DNA from 2 places in the Geodermatophilus sp. SYSU D00703 genome. Region 1 is predicted to be linked to the other one. Evidence: riboswitches for the same ligand, from Rfam matches in the RefSeq annotation. Region 1 holds a riboswitch; the other holds the start of a gene.
The links. Region 1 has a riboswitch for cobalamin ahead of ACI782_RS00250 (putative cobaltochelatase). Riboswitches for the same ligand answer to the same signal wherever they lie in the genome.
Positions count from the first base shown of each region.

Region 1 (7,748 bases):
GGCCGACAGCTCCGCGGCGTGCACCTCGGGGAACCCGCCGCCGACCACCAGCCCGGCCGTGCCCGCGGGCAGGTGCTCGTCGCGCAGCGGGTCGACGGTCACCACGTCGGCGCCCGCGGCCGCGAGCAGCTCGGTGTTCTCCGCGTAGCCGAAGGTGAACGCCGCACCCCCGGCGACGGCGATCCGCGGCCGGCCCTCGACCCTGCGCACCTCGGCGGCAGGGTCCCACGGGACGGCGTCCAGGCCGGGGGCGGAGCGGGCCAGCCGCAGCACGGCGTCCAGGTCGAGCGCGCCGGCGACCACCTCGCCGAGCCGCCGCACCGTGGCCAGCGCCTCGGCCGACCGCTCGGCGGCGGGCACCAGCCCGAGGTGCCGGGACGGGGTGCCCAGCTCGTCGAGCCGCTGGACCGCGCCGAGGACCGGCACCCCCGACCCGCCGAGGGCGTGCCGCAGGATCTCCTCGTGGCGGTCGCTGCCGACCCGGTTGAGGACGACGCCGCCCATCCGCACCGTCGGGTCGAACGTGGCGAAGCCGTGCACGAGGGCCGCGACGCTCTGCGCCTGCGCGGAGGCGTCGACGACGAGCACCACCGGCGCGCGAAGCAGCCGGGCGACGTGCGCGGTCGAGGCGAACCCCGGCTCGACGGCGGGGGAGGTGGCGCCGTCGAACAGGCCCATGACCCCCTCGACCACCGCGACGTCGGCGTCCCGCGCCCCGTGCAGGAACAGCGGGACCACGCGCTCCTCGCCCACGAGGACCGGGTCGAGGTTGCGCCCCGGCCGCCCGGCGGCGAGGCCCGCGTAGCCGGGGTCGATGTAGTCGGGGCCGACCTTGTGCGGGGAGACGGTCAGCCCGCGGGCGGTGAGGGCGGCGACCAGTCCGGTGGTGACCGACGTCTTGCCCGCGTTGCTCGCCGGCGCCGCGATCACCACGCGCGGGACTGCGGTGGTCACGACGATCGCCCTGGGTCGCGACGAGATCGGCGATCTCGCACGCTCTGGGCCACGAACCCGTGCGAGATCGCCGATCTCGCCGGGTGAGCAGACACGTGCCGGCCGGTCACCACTCGATCCCCCGCTGGCCCTTCTGGCCGGCGTCCATCGGGTGCTTGACCTTGGTCATCTCCACGACCAGGTCGGCGGCCTCGACCAGCGCCGGCGGGGCGTCGCGGCCGGTCACGACGACGTGCTGGCTGCCGGGGCGGTCCAGCAGCGTGCGCACGACGTCGTCGACGTCCACCCAGCCCCAGGTGAGCGGGTAGGTGAACTCGTCGAGCACGTAGAACCGGTACGCCTCGGCGGCGAGGTCGCGCTTGATCTGCGCCCAGCCCTCGGCGGCGTCGGCGGCGTGGTCGACCTCGGTGCCCTGCCGGCGCGACCAGCTCCAGCCCGACCCCATCTTGTGCCAGACCACGGGCGCACCCTCGCCGGTCTGCTCGTGCAGCCGGCCCAGCGCGGTCAGCGCGTTCTCCTCGCCGACCCGCCACTTCGCGCTCTTGACGAACTGGTAGACCGCGATCGGCCAGCCCTGGTTCCAGGCCCGCATCGCCATGCCGAACGCGGCGGTCGACTTGCCCTTCATCTCCCCGGTGTGGACGGCGAGGATCGGCCGGTTGCGCCGCGCCCTCGTGGTCAGCCCGTCGTCGGGGACCGAGGGGACCTGCCCCTTCGGCACGTCAGGCCGCCTCGCGGGCGCTGCGGACGGTCGCCGCCAGCGACTCGGCGGCCAGCTCCTCCAGGCGCAACGTGTGCGCGCCGAGAGCGGCGCCGAGCGCGCCGGCCAACCCGAGCCGCACCGGCCCGGACTCGCAGTCGACGACGACGCTCGCGACGCCGGTGGCGGCGACCAGGCCGGCCGCGGCGTGCGCGTCGGCCACCGCGGTGCTGCCGCGGGCGCCCGTCGCGCGGCCGTCGGTGACGACCACCAGCAGCGGACGGCGCTGCGGGTCGCGGACCCGCTCCACCCGGAGCGTCTCGTGCGCGCGCAGCAGGCCGGCGGCCAGGGGGGTGCGTCCGCCGCTCGGCAGGTCGCGCAGCCGCGCCGCGGCGGCCTCGACCGACCAGGTGGGCGGCAGTGCGAGGTCCGCGCCGGTGCCGCGGAAGGTGACCAGTCCGACCTTGTCCCGTCGCTGGTAGGCGTCGAGCAGCAGCGACAGGACGGCGCCCTTCACCGCGCCCATCCGCGACCGCGACCCCATCGAGCCGCTGGCGTCGACGACGAAGAGGACGAGGTTGCCCTCGCGGCCCTCCAGCGTGGCCTGGCGCAGGTCGCCGCGCGCGAGGAGCAGCCCCCGCCCGGTGCGGCCGCGGGCCGCCTGGTGGGGCGCGGCGGCGAGCACGGTGTCGGGCAGGTGCAGCCTGGTCACCGTGCCGCTCGGGCGGGTCGAGCCGACGACGCGGCCCCGCTCGGCGCGGGCCCGGGAGCGCCGTCCGGCCGCGCCGGTGCCGACGCCTGGGACCTCCAACCGGCGGGTGCGGAACGGCTCGGACGGCGCCACGGCCGCCCGCTCCGGCGCCGGTCCGGGACCACCGCCCTCCTGCGGCGGTGTCGGAGGCTCTACCGCCGGATCGGCGCCCGAACCGCCGGGATCGCTTCCGACACCGGGTGGCGGCGACCCGCCACCGCCGTCGTCGTCGGGGCCGTCGTCCTCGGGCCGGGCGTCCTCGAGCGCCTGGTCGAGGGTCTGCTCGTCCAGGCCGGGCGCGTCGAAGGGGTTGCGCCGGCGGCGGTGGGGCAGCGCCAGCCGCGCGGCCACCCGCACGTCCTCCTCGGTCACCGCGTCCCGGCCGCACCAGGCGGCGTGCGCGATCGCGGCCCGGGCGGTGACCAGGTCCGCGCGCAGCCCGTCGACGTCGAAGGCGGCGCAGACCGCGGTCACCTGGCGCAGCGCGTCGTCGGAGAGGACGACGTGCGGCAGCCGGGCGCGGGCGTCGGCGATCCGCGCGGCCAGCACCGCCTCCTCGGCCGCCCACGCCGCGGTGAAGCCGGCCGGGTCGGCGTCGTGGGCGAACCGGCGGCGCACCACCTCGGCCCGCTCGGCCGGGTCCCGCGGGGCGGCCACCTCGACGGTCAGGCCGAAGCGGTCCAGCAGCTGCGGGCGCAGCTCGCCCTCCTCGGGGTTCATCGTCCCGACCAGCAGGAACCGGGCCGCGTGCCGCACCGAGACGCCCTCGCGCTCGACGTAGGCGGTGCCCAGCGCCGCGGCGTCCAGCAGCAGGTCGACCAGGTGGTCGTGCAGCAGGTTGACCTCGTCGACGTAGAGCACGCCGCGGTGCGCGGCGGCGAGCAGCCCCGGCTCGAAGGCCTTCACGCCCTCGGTGAGCGCCCGCTCGAGGTCCAGCGAGCCGACGACGCGGTCCTCCGAGGCGCCGACCGGCAGCTCGACCAGCCGGGCCGGCCGCGTCTGCCCGGGGGCGTCCGCGTCGTGCGGGCCGTCGGGGCAGGCCGGGTCCGGGGCGGCGGGGTCGCAGGCGAAGCGGCAGCCGGTCACGACGTCCACCGGCGGCAGGACGGCGGCCAGCGCGCGCACCGTCGTCGACTTCGCCGTCCCCTTCTCGCCGCGGACGAGCACGCCCCCGACCGCAGGGGAGACGGCGTTGAGCAGCAGGGCCAGGCGCATGTCGTCCATGCCGACGACGGCGCCGAAGGGATACGTCACCCGGGGTCCTTCCTCCCCGGGTGTCCACGCCCGGAGGGAGCAGGGACGACGGCGGGAGTCTCCTGGCTGCCGGATCGTCGTCCGCCCCCGACCTTCCCGCCCCCGGAGGGACAGTGGCCGAGCGTGGGGGCGTACTCCCCGGTCACAGTGGCGGGACCGCGCCGGAATCGCACCGGGCTTCCTCCACTGCCGTCGCTGTGGCCCGGTCATGCAACCACGCCGCCACGGCTCGCCGACAGCCCGCCCGTCTCTTGACGGATCGGAAAGCCACGATCCATACTTTCCGACATGGAAAGCGACCCGATCGACCGGGACACCGCCGCCGCCCAGCTCGCCGCGCTCCGGGCGGACCGGACCGCGCTGGCCGACCGGGTGCTGCAGCCGTGGTGGTGCGACGTCGCGCTGGGCCTGCTGCTCTTCGGCTTCCTGTCCTCCTACGCCTTCGACTCGCTGTGGGTGACCTTCCCGGCCGTGATCGTCTTCATGGGCGGTCTGGGCGCCCTGGTCCCGGCGTACCGGCACATCACCGGGGTGTGGGTGAACGCCGGCCGGCGCGCCATGGCGGTGTGGTGCGCCATCGTGCTCCCCGTCCTGGTCGCCGCCTTCGTGCTGGCGGAGGGCCTCGACCAGCGGTGGGCGATGGTGGTGGCCGGCGCCGTGCTCGGCCTCGCCGCGGCACTGCTCAGCCGGCACTGGGGCCGAGCGCTCGTCGCCGAGATGCGGGAGTCGCTGTGACCACGGTCGCTGCGCGCTTCGACACCGTCATCCACCCGCCGCCCCGACTGCAGATCTGCGGCCTGCTCGCCGCGGTGGACACCATGGAGTTCGCCGCCGTCCGCGACGCCGTGGGGGTCAGCGACTCGGTGCTCTCCAAGCACGTGAAGCAGTTGGAGGAGGCCGGCTACGTGAAGGTGCAGAAGGCCACCATCGCCTCGCGCCAGCGCACCAGCCTCGCGCTCACCAGGCCCGGCCGCGTGGCCTTCGACGCCCACGTCGCCGAGCTGCGGCGGATCACCGGCGGCTGAACCGCGCAGGCCCGCGGCGGGCCCCTGCAGAGGGGCCACCCCGGGGCGGCAGAGTGGGCACCGTGGGGGGTACGGGGCGCATCGCCCGGCTGGCGGACGCGGCGCTCGTGCTCGCCGCCGCGGTCGTGGCCACCGTCCTGTTCGACGCCCTCGACCTGCCCTCGCCCTCGCTGTTCGGCGGCCTGGTCGCCGGCCTGGTCCGGGGCCTGGCCGGACGGCGGCGGCTGGTGGTCCCGCGCCCGGGGATGGTCGCCGCGCAGGGCCTGATCGGGGTCTCCATCGGCGCGCTGGTCGACCTGGAGACCCTCGCCGCGATCGGCCGCGACTGGCTGCCGGTCCTCTCCGTCACGGTCGGCACGCTCGTGCTGACGCTGCTGGCAGGGCTGCTCATGCGGCTGCAGCCCGGCATCAGCCCGGTGACCGGCGCCTTCGCGATGATCGCCGGGGGCGCGTCGGGCATCACCGCGATGTCCCGCGAGCTGGGCGCCGACGACCGGATGGTCGCCGTCCTCCAGTACCTGCGGGTGCTGATCATCGTCGTGCTCATGCCGGTGGCCGCGACGGCGGTGTTCGGCGCCGCCCCCGGCGCCGGCGGCCCGGTGGTCGACGACGCCGGCCCCGGGTGGCCGGTCGACCTGCTGTTCTCCGCGGTCTGCCTGCTGGCAGGCATCCCGCTGGCGCGGGTGCTGCGGATCCCCGTCCCGGCGCTGCTCGGGCCGATGCTCGTGGCGGCCGCCCTGGACCTGAGCGGCCTGTCGCGGGGCGCGGAGGTCCCGGTGCCCCTGGAGCTGGCGGCGTTCCTGCTGATCGGCCTGACCGTGGGGCTCAACTTCACCCGTGACAGCCTGCGCACCATCGGGCGGGCGCTGCCGCTGGCCCTGGCGATCATCCTCGGCCTGATCGCCGCCTGCGCCGGCCTGGGTGCGGTCCTCACCGTCACCACGGGCGCCAGCGCGCTCGACGCCTACCTCGCCACCACGCCCGGCGGGCTCTACGCGGTGCTGGCCACGGCCCAGGACGGCGGCGCCGACGCCACCTTCGTGCTCGCCGTCCAGGTGCTCCGGCTGTTCGTGATGCTGCTGACCGCGCCGCTGCTCGCCCGGTGGCTGCGCCGTGCCGGCGGAGGGGAATCCGGGGTCGTCCCGGGTGGTTGACCGTTCAACCGACGGCAGGGAGTGGCAGTGGAGCTCGGGGTCTACACGTTCGGCGACGTCCTGCGCGACCCGTGCACCGGCACGACGACCAGCCCCGAGCAGCGGCTGGCGGACCTGCTGGAGGAGATCGAGCTCGCCGACCAGGTCGGGCTCGACGTCTTCGGCGTCGGCGAGCACCACCGCCCGGACTACGCAGTCAGCTCGCCGTCCACCGTGCTCGCCGCGGCCGCCGTCCGGACGACGCGCATCAGGCTGACCAGCGCGGTCACCGTGCTCTCCTCCGAGGACCCGGTGCGGGTGTTCCAGCAGTTCGCCACCGTCGACCTGCTCTCGCACGGCCGGGCGGAGGTCATGGCCGGGCGCGGGTCGTTCATCGAGTCCTTCCCGCTGTTCGGGTACGACCTCGACGACTACGACGAGCTCTTCGCCGAGAAGCTCGACCTCCTGCTGCAGCTGCGCGACTCGCCGCGGGTCACCTGGTCCGGCCGGCACCGCGCGGCGCTGGTCGACCAGCCGGTCTTCCCGCGCACGGTGCAGGACCCGCTGCCGGTGTGGGTGGCCGTGGGCGGCAACCCGCAGTCCGTCGTCCGCGCCGGGGCGCTGGGCCTGCCGCTGGCGCTGGCCATCATCGGCGGCGAGCCGGCCAGGTTCGCGCCGCTGGCCCAGCTGCACCGCCGGGCGGCCGCCCGGTACGGGCACGGGCCGCTGCCGGTCTCGATCAACTCCCACGGCTTCGTGGCCGACACCTCCCAGGCGGCGGCCGACGGCTTCTACGACACCTACGCCGAGGTCATGACCCGGCTGGGCCGCGAGCGCGGCTGGGGTCCGATGACCCGCCCCGACTTCGACGCCCTGGCCGGGCTGCACGGCGCGGTCGTCGTCGGCAGCCCGCAGCAGGTGGCCGAGAAGATCCTCTTCCAGCACGAGGTCTTCGGGCACGACCGCTTCCTGGTGCAGTCCTCGCTGGGCGCCGCGCCGCACCGCGAGGTGCTGCGCTCGATCGAGCTGCTCGGCACCGAGGTCGCCCCGATCGTGCGCGCCGAGCTCGCCTCCCGGACGGCGGCGTCGGTCTGATCACCCCTCCCGGGGAGCCCCCGCGCCGCCGGACGCGCCTACCCTCGACCCGGACGCTCGGGAGGTGAGGACGCTGGCTGAGGACACGACGGGCACGGAGGACGCCGTGCTGCTGTTCGTCGGTGGCCCGCTCGACGGGCGGGTGGAGATCCGGGAGGCACGGCACGGGCAGCCGCTGCCGACGATCACCCACGTCCACCTCCACGGCGGCCCGAAGGTCGTGCACCGCTACGACCTGACCGCGCTCACCGACACCGCGGGGGTCTACACCGTCCGGCCGCGCCAGACCGTGCGCGACGAGTCGGTCGCGGACTGACCGCTCACCGGCGCCGCAGCACGAACCCCGCGTAGCCGTACTCGCCGCCGCGCGCCCGCCGCAGGTCGATCTCGCGCCGGGCCTCGGCCAGGGCCGCGGCGGTTGCCTCGTCGGGGTCCGGCCAGGCCGCGATCGCCGCCTCGAGCGGGTGGTGGTACTCGTCCTCCCAGTCGGAGTCGGGCAGCAGATGGGTGGCGACGACGTCCCACCCGGCCGACCGTGCCGCGGCCTCCGTCCCCGCGGCGTCCCGCATCGCCGGGTACGCGGCCCAGAACGCACGGGTGTCGGGCGAGGGGTGCCCGGTGGTCCAGACGGCGTCGGTCAGCACCAGCACGCCGCCGGGGCGGAGCAGCCGCCGCCAGTCGCGCAGCGCCGCGTCCACGCCCATCAGGTAGGCCGCGCCCTCGCACCAGAGCAGGTCGAACGCGCCGTCGGCGTGCGGGAGGGCGGTCATGGACGCCCGGACGACGCCGATCCAGCCGGCCTGCCCCGCACCCGCGGCGGCCTGCCGAGCCCGGCG
Region 1 is NZ_JBJGYU010000001.1:47,076-54,823, forward strand. It holds gene ACI782_RS00240 (cobyrinate a,c-diamide synthase) at 1-954, opposite strand, end outside; gene cobO (cob(I)yrinic acid a,c-diamide adenosyltransferase) at 1,061-1,675, opposite strand; gene ACI782_RS00250 (putative cobaltochelatase) at 1,677-3,659, opposite strand; cobalamin riboswitch at 3,716-3,842, opposite strand; gene ACI782_RS00255 (hypothetical protein) at 3,948-4,394, shown strand; gene ACI782_RS00260 (transcriptional regulator) at 4,391-4,684, shown strand; gene ACI782_RS00265 (AbrB family transcriptional regulator) at 4,747-5,838, shown strand; gene ACI782_RS00270 (LLM class flavin-dependent oxidoreductase) at 5,866-6,912, shown strand; gene ACI782_RS00275 (hypothetical protein) at 6,977-7,228, shown strand; gene ACI782_RS00280 (class I SAM-dependent methyltransferase) at 7,233-7,748, opposite strand, start outside.

Region 2 (7,748 bases), on a different contig from region 1:
CCCCGAGCACCTTCGCCCCGACGTCGATGCCGGCCCAGCCCACCAGGAAGACGAGGGCGATGGCCACGAGCGCGATGACCGGCCACGGCACGGTCACGCCGAAGAGGTCGGCCAGGGTGGCCTGCGTCTGCACGGCGAGCAGGCCGTAGACCCCGATCTGCAGCGCGTTGTACGACACCAGCGCCAGCAGCGCGGCCGCCAGGCCCCAGGGCCGGCCGAGCCCCTTGGCGATGTAGGCGTAGAAGGCCCCGGCGCTGCCCACGTACCGCGTCATCCGGGTGAAGGCGACCGCGAACACCGCGAGGGTCAGCCCGGCGAACAGGTAGGCCAGCGGGGCGCCGACGCCGCCGATGAGGATCGCCAGCGCTGCGATCCCGGCCAGGATCGTGAGCGGCGCGGCCGCGGCGACGACCATGAACACGATGCTCCCGGTACCGAGGACACCGGGCTTGAGGTGTCCCTGGCCGGGCGCGTCGCCGGCAGCGGCAGGGGGCTGGGGTGGGGTCACGGTGGGTCCTTCCACGGCTCTCCGGGGCGCCTTATCCGAACGGCGTTCGGTTAGTGTGGGTGTGCGACACCTCACGGTCAAGGCATCCGCGAGGATCCGTGTCGACGTGCCCGTGCCGACCTCAGGAGGAGACGTGGTCCAGCGCCGCCGGCGACTGCTCGACGTGGGGATGATCCTCGACGCCGCTCTCGCGCTGGTCGACGAGCACGGACGCCTGACGATGAGCGAGCTCGCCGGGCGGCTCGGCGCGAGCGCCTCGTCGATCTACCACCACGTCTCCGGCCGGCGGGAGATCATCGAACTGCTCCGCGAGCGCTTCGCGGCGCAGGTCGAACTGCCGCCGCTGGACGACACCGACTGGGCCGCGCAGGTCACCACGTGGATGCACTCCTACCGCCGGGGGCTGGCCGCGCACCCCAACCTGATCCCGCTGCTCATCGGCCAGACGATGACCGCGGGCGCCGCGCTGTCCGGCTACGACCGCGTCGCGACCCTGCTGGCCGCGGCGGGCTGCCCCGCCGAGGAGGTGATCCTGTGGGTCACGGTGCTCGACTCCTACGCCGTCGGCGCCGCGCTGGAGCTGGCCTCGCCGGCTGACGTCTGGCAGAGCGGTGGCGGCGCCACGCCCGCGCTGGACGTCGCGGTGCAGGCCGGACCCCGGGGCGGCACCCGCGCCGACGGGGCCTTCGAGCTCGGCCTGAGCGCCCTGCTGACCGGCATGCGGCAGCGGTTCGGGCACGCCGCCCGGACTCCGGAGGCGGCGGGTCAGTAGGGACCAATGGCCCTGTGGCCACCTTCGGGGAGGCGACGAGCATGCGCTCCACCGGGTGCGCCGCGCGCTCCGCGCCGGGCACCGGGGCGCGGGGAGGGGCCATGCGACTGCTGCGGGCCGTGGTCGTCGGTGCCTTCGTCGTGGCGTCCGTGCTGTTCTCGTCCGGAGCCGCCACGGCCGACAGCGGGACGGCCGGCCGACTGGACGACTGTGTCTGGATCTGGTGGATCCCCTTCCCGTGCCACCCGGAGTGACCGCGACGGCACCCCTGCGCCGGCCCGGAGCCGCGGCGTTCCCGCCGGACCCGGCATGCTGATCCGGTGACCCCGTCGCCGCCGAGCGCGACCGCGCTGGCGGCCGCCGGCGCGCTCGGGCCCTTCTTCCGCGTCGAACCGGGGGCGGGACCGGGCTGGACGACCTGGGCGCGGCTGTGCGACGACCCCGTCGTGCTGCGCGGCCGGCTGGCCGAGGTGCGGGCGGTGCTCGCCGCGGGTCCGGGACGACCGGACGTCGAGCCGGCCGTGGCCGCCTCCCTCACCCACCTCGGCCTCGTCGCGCGGCTGGTCGCCCCGGTGCTCGGCACGGCCCTGCTGACCGGGTCCCTGCCCGTGGCGCCGGCCGCGCACGTGCACCTCCGGCTGTCCGGCAGCAACCCGCTGCCGTTGGCCGTGTCGGCGACGGCGGCCGTCGACGCGGGGAGCGCCGAGGAGGTGGCCGGCTCGTTCGCCGGGCACTGGCTGGCCCCGGTGGTGGCGCCGCTGTCCGGTGCGGTGCGGGCCTGCCACCCGGTGTCCCCGCGGGTCCTCGCCGGCAACACGACCTCGGCCGTCGCCGGGGCGCTGCGGATGGCCGCCGAGGCCCGCCCGGACCTGGCCGGCCGGGCCGCGGCCGTGCTCGACGAACTGCTCCGGGCCGGGCCGCTGGCCGGCACCGGGCGGCGTCGGGACGACGGCTCGTTCGTCCGCCGCTCCTGCTGCCTGTTCTACCGGCTGCCCGGCGCCGGGACCTGCGGCGACTGCGTCCTCGAGCGGCCCCGGCCCTCACCCGGTCGCGGTTCCGAGTAACGTGCGCGGCGCCGCAGTGTCTGGGAAGCCGGTGGGAGTCCGGCACGGTCCTCGCCACTGTGACCGGGGAGCGGACCCCCACGGCACCACTGGCCACGCACGGCGGCCGGGAAGGTCGGGGCGAGCGTCGATCCGGGAGTCAGGAGACCGGCTGCGGCGCGCACCACGTCATTCCACGAGGCATGGAAGAAAGGCTCTGTCGCTCATGACCTCCGCTCCCCACGCGCACGCCCCCGCGACCCGCACCCGGGTCGCCGTCCCGACCTGGGCCTGGGCCCTCGCCCTCCTCGCGCTCTTCGGCCTCTACCTCGTCGCGCAGGACAACGGCGCGGTGCTGTCCTCCCTCGGCGAGACCGCGCACGAGTTCTTCCACGACGCCCGGCACTCGCTGGGCATGCCCTGTCACTGAGGGCGGCAGGTGATGGCCGAGGTCCTCGACCGTCCCCGGACCGAGCAGCCGCCCCGCTTCGGGCAGCTGTTCAGCCGCCTGGTGCTCGCCGGCCTGCTCGCCGGCGCGCTGGCCGGCGTCTTCTCCCTGCTGGTCACCGAGCGGGCCATCGCGCCCGCGCTGGCGCTCGAGGAGGCCCGCGCGGCCGCCGGGGGCGGGGGCCACGAGCACGGCGAGGAGCTGTTCAGCCGCGGTGAGCAGCTGGTCGGCGGGTTCCTGGGCACCGTGCTGGCGGGGATCGTCCTGGCCGTGGTGTTCGCCGCCGTCTACGGCGCCGTCCGCCACCGCCTGCCCGGGCGGACCGACTTCGCCCGGGTCACGCTGCTGGCCGCCATCGGCTTCGGCGTCCTGGCGCTGCTGCCGGCGCTGAAGATCCCGGCGAACCCGCCCGCCGTCGGTGACCCCGAGACCGTCGGCACGCGGACGGCGATCTACGGCGGCGTCCTGCTCTGCGGCGTCGTCGCCGTGATGCTGGTCTGTGCTCTGGTCAGCGCGCTGCGCAGCCGCGGCGCGGGGTACCCCGCCACGGTCACCGCCGCGGTGGTCGCCACCGCCGTGCTGCTCGCGCTGCTCGTGGTCCTGGTGCCGGGCAACCCCGACACCGTCGCCGCCGACGTCCCCGCCGCCGTGGTGTGGGACTACCGCCTGGCCTCCCTCGGCCAGCTCGCCGTCCTCTGGACGGCGCTGGGGCTGGCCGGCGGCTGGCTGCTCGACCGGCTCCCGGCGCGCCCGCGCTGAGCCGCCGCGGGCGCACCGCCCGCAGCGACCAGGACCCGTGCCACCACCGGCACGGGTCCTGGTCGCGTGTCGGGCTCCTGACCGGCGCCCGCTCCGGAGGCCCCCGCGACGTCCGCCTCGCCGGCCGGGTCCGCACCCCCACGGATTAGGGGTCCGCCGACCCCTCGGACACGTGTGCCCAGGTCAGGGGCACGACCCCGATGCTGGTCCCGAGACGGGCCGGGGGGTCCGGACGACGCCGGGGGCGATGAGAGTGGAACAGGACCACGGGAGTGCGGGCGCCTGCCCGTTCAGCGGCGCGAGGGCGACGGGCGGGATGGCCCGCCGGGGCTTCCTCGCCGGGGCGCTGGCCACGGCGATGGTGCCCGCCGTCGGCGGACTCGGAGGCACGGCGCGGGCGGCCGAGGACCCCGTCCCGACCACCGAGCCGACCGCGCCGCCGCCGACCCCCGACGCGCCCGCCGAGACGGGGGCGCACGCCGTCGGCGACCCGCGCGGCGCGGACGTCGCCGTCCGGGTGGACCGGAGGGTGCAGGCCCGCTTCGGCCTGATGTTCCCGGACCTGCCGGCCTTCGCGCCCAGCGACGGGCTGCTGCGGGGGCTGGCCACGAGCATGAACGACGGCCTGCTGCCGCTGTCCGACGTCCGCCTGAGCGACCCCGCCGCCGACAACCCGGGCATCCCGGCCGGCTACATCTACTTCGGCCAGTTCGTCGACCACGACATGACGCTGGACAAGACGCCGCTGAGCACGCGGCTGCAGGACCCGCTGGCCATGCGGAACTACGACACCCCGTGGTTCGACCTGGGCAGCGTCTACGGCAAGGGCATCAAGGGCAGCCCGGAGCTCTACGACCCCGACCGCTACGGCTACCTCAAGCTCTGGCACCACGACGACCTCGTCGACCTGCCCCGTGACGACGTCGGTGCGGCCTACCTCGGTGACCCGCGCAACGACGAGAACCTCATCGTCGCCCAGCTGCACACGGTGTTCATCCGGCTGCACAACAAGTTCATGGACCAGGGCATGACCTACGCCCAGGCCGTGCGGCAGACCCGCTGGCACTACCAGTGGCTGATCGTCAACGACTACCTGCCGCGCATCGTCGGCAAGTCCGTGGTCAGCAGCCTGATCAGGCGCGACGGGACGATCAAGTTCCTCGGGACCTTCTACAAGCCCGAGCACCCCGACAACCCGTACATGCCGATCGAGTACTCCGGTGCGGCCTACCGGTTCGGGCACAGCATGATCCGCGCCGAGTACGAGATGCAGGACGGCCACACCGTGCCGATCTTCGGCGCCGACGGCTTCGAGGACCTGCGCGGCAACCGGCCGATCCCGCACGACCTGTGGGCCGACTGGAACTACTTCTTCGACATCCCGGGCCTCGAGCCGCCGGACGACCGGAACTTCGCCCGGCTCATCAACACGCAGCTCTCGCTGCCGCTGTTCACCCTGCCGCCGACGGTCGTCGCCCGGACCGACAAGGCGATCATCGCCCTCGCCGAGCGCAACCTCCTGCGGGGCAAGCGGCTCGGCCTGCCCTGCGGCCAGGACGTCGCCACGGCCATGGGGATCACCCCTCTGACCAACCAGGAGCTGGGCCTCAAGCAGCCGGGCTGGGGTGGCAAGGCGCCGCTCTGGTACTACGTGCTCAAGGAGGCCGAGCTGCTCGGCAAGGGCCTCAGGCTCGGCCCGGTCGGCGGCCGGATCGTCGCCGAGGTCATCCTGGGCATCATGGCGCTGGACCCCGAGTCCTACTTCAACCTCAAGCCCGCGTTCCAGTGGCAGGAGAAGAAGACGGTCGGCGACGTCATCCTGCTCGCCGACGCCCTCGACCCGCGCTCGCGGATCGTGCTGCCCGACGACGAGGTCGAGGAGATCGGCGCGCAGCCCCTGGAGCCCGACGAGGAGATCAACCCCGAGGCGACCTCGCCGGTCGGCTCCCTGTCCCTGGCTGAGTGAGAGGACACCCCATGTCTCGTGCTGTCGTGACCGGCGGCGCCGGCTTCCTCGGGTCCCACCTGTGCGAAGCGCTGCTCGACCGTGACATCGAGGTGCTCTGCCTCGACAACTTCCTGACCGGGACGCCGGCGAACGTGGCGCACCTGCTGGAGCGGCCGGGCTTCCGGCTGGTCCGCGCCGACGTCACCGACTACGTGCACGTGCCGGGACCGGTGGACTACGTCCTCCACTTCGCCTCGCCGGCCTCGCCGATCGACTACGCCGAACTGCCCATCCACACGATGAAGGTCGGCTCGATCGGGACCCTGCACACCCTGGGTCTGGCCAAGGAGAAGGGGGCGCGGTACCTGCTCGCCTCGACGTCCGAGGCCTACGGGGACCCGCTGGTCCACCCGCAGCCGGAGACCTACTGGGGCAACGTGAACCCGGTGGGCCCCCGCGGCGTCTACGACGAGGCCAAGCGCTTCGCCGAGGCGATGACGTCGGCCTACCGGCGCACGCACGACGTCGACACCGCGATCGTGCGGATCTTCAACACCTACGGCCCGCGCATGCGGCCGCGGGACGGCCGGGCCATCCCGACGTTCATCCGGCAGGCCCTGTCCGGGGAGCCGCTGACCGTCGCCGGCGACGGCACCCAGACCCGCTCGGTCTGTTACGTCAGCGACCTCGTCGACGGGCTGCTCCGGGTCCTGACGTCGTCGGAGACGGGACCGATGAACATCGGCAACCCGCACGAGATCCCGGTGATCGACCTGGCCCGGCGGATCCGGGAGCTGACCGGGTCGGACTCACCGATCGAGTTCGTCCCCCGGCCGGAGGACGACCCCACGGTGCGCCAGCCGGACATCGGCCTCGCCCGCCGGGCACTGGGTTGGGAGCCGGACACGTCGCTGGACGACGGGCTCAAGCACACCATCGCGTGGTTCTCGCAGCACCCGGACGTGGGCGGCGCGGCCCGCTGAACCGGAGCCCCTCCCCCGGACCGCTCCGAGAGTCCGGGGGTGGGTGGCCCGGCCCCGTGCTCGGGGTCCGCGCTCAGCGGCGGCGCAGGGCCTGCGCCGCCGCGACGGCACCCCCGGCGAGGGCCAGGCCGGCGACGACGCCGACGAGCACACTCTGGGTCATCGTCCCGTTGGCCCGCTCCTCCGGGAGCTCGGCTGCGGTGCTGACGCGCGCGACGGCCTGCGGGTCCTCGAGCACACGGAGGTCGACCTCCAGCCCGGTGATCTGGCCGTTCAGCTGCCGGATCTGGGCCTCGAGCGGATCGAGCTCCCCGGCGAGGTTGCGCTGGATGGCCAGCCTCTGGTTGAGCAGGCGGGACAGCTCGATCGGGTCGGTCTCGGTGGCCACCGCCTCGTCGAGCGCGGCGACCGGAGCGAGGATCTCGATGCGCCGGGTGTTCAGCCCGTCCCGGTCACCGACCAGCAGGTCGCGCAGCCGTTGCGTTTGGCTGCGGTCGTCCTCGTGCCGGGCGGCCACGTAGGTCTCGGCCCACGTCTGCGCCGCGTCCCGCGCCGCCTCGGGATCGCCGGCATCGGCGGAGAAGACGAGAGCGCTCGACTCCGGCGACGCCCGCACCTCCACCTCGACGTCGTCACCGGCGGCCTCCTGCGCCCGGTCCTGGAAGGTGTCGCTCTCGGCGTACAGGAGCTCGGCCGCGGGCGTCCGGACCAGTGCGCCGCCGGAGGTGCGCGGGAACAGCTGCCGGCTGTCCTCGGTCCGGATGAGGACCGTGGCCTCGGAGCGGTAGACCGGGTCGATCACCGACACCGAGCCGACCGCCGCGCCGAGGACCAGCAGGAAGACCAGGAGCGCCAGCCACCAGTAGCGCCGCAGCGCGCCCAGGTACTCGGGCAGGCCCGGCCCCGAGTCGTACGGTGCGGCCTCCTGGCGGGGAGGGTGGGCACCGTCGGAGGGCGTGCGCGACGTCTCGTCGGCGGCAGTCTCGAGCACGGCGAGAAGGTACCTGGAGCGAGCAGATTTCCCGAGGATCTCCGAGCGTCACTCCCCCCAAGCGGTCAGTGACCGCCCCAGCATCTCGCCGAGGGCCGCGTTGGGCTCGGTGAACCGCTCGCGCAGGCGGGCGGCGGTCTGCGCGGCCATGGGCGGGAAGGACGCCGGCCCCTCGTTGAGCCGGTTGACCAGGTGGCGGGCGCGGTAGAGGGTGCGGCTCGGGACGCGCCCGGCGAGCCGGCGCAGGGGGCTGCCGGGCCGCTGCACCGCCAGGAAGGCCCGGGCGAACCGGGCCG
Region 2 is NZ_JBJGYU010000017.1:57,572-65,319, forward strand. It holds gene ACI782_RS16445 (APC family permease) at 1-508, opposite strand, end outside; gene ACI782_RS16450 (TetR/AcrR family transcriptional regulator) at 642-1,280, shown strand; gene ACI782_RS16455 (hypothetical protein) at 1,382-1,534, shown strand; gene ACI782_RS16460 ((2Fe-2S)-binding protein) at 1,601-2,344, shown strand; cobalamin riboswitch at 2,342-2,514, shown strand; gene ACI782_RS16465 (CbtB domain-containing protein) at 2,550-2,753, shown strand; gene ACI782_RS16470 (CbtA family protein) at 2,766-3,530, shown strand; gene ACI782_RS16475 (peroxidase family protein) at 3,778-5,496, shown strand; gene ACI782_RS16480 (UDP-glucuronic acid decarboxylase family protein) at 5,508-6,461, shown strand; gene ACI782_RS16485 (hypothetical protein) at 6,535-7,452, opposite strand; gene ACI782_RS16490 (sulfotransferase domain-containing protein) at 7,501-7,748, opposite strand, start outside.
Region 2: linked by a shared signal. The riboswitch ahead of ACI782_RS16465 (CbtB domain-containing protein) and the one ahead of ACI782_RS00250 (putative cobaltochelatase) in region 1 are both predicted to bind cobalamin.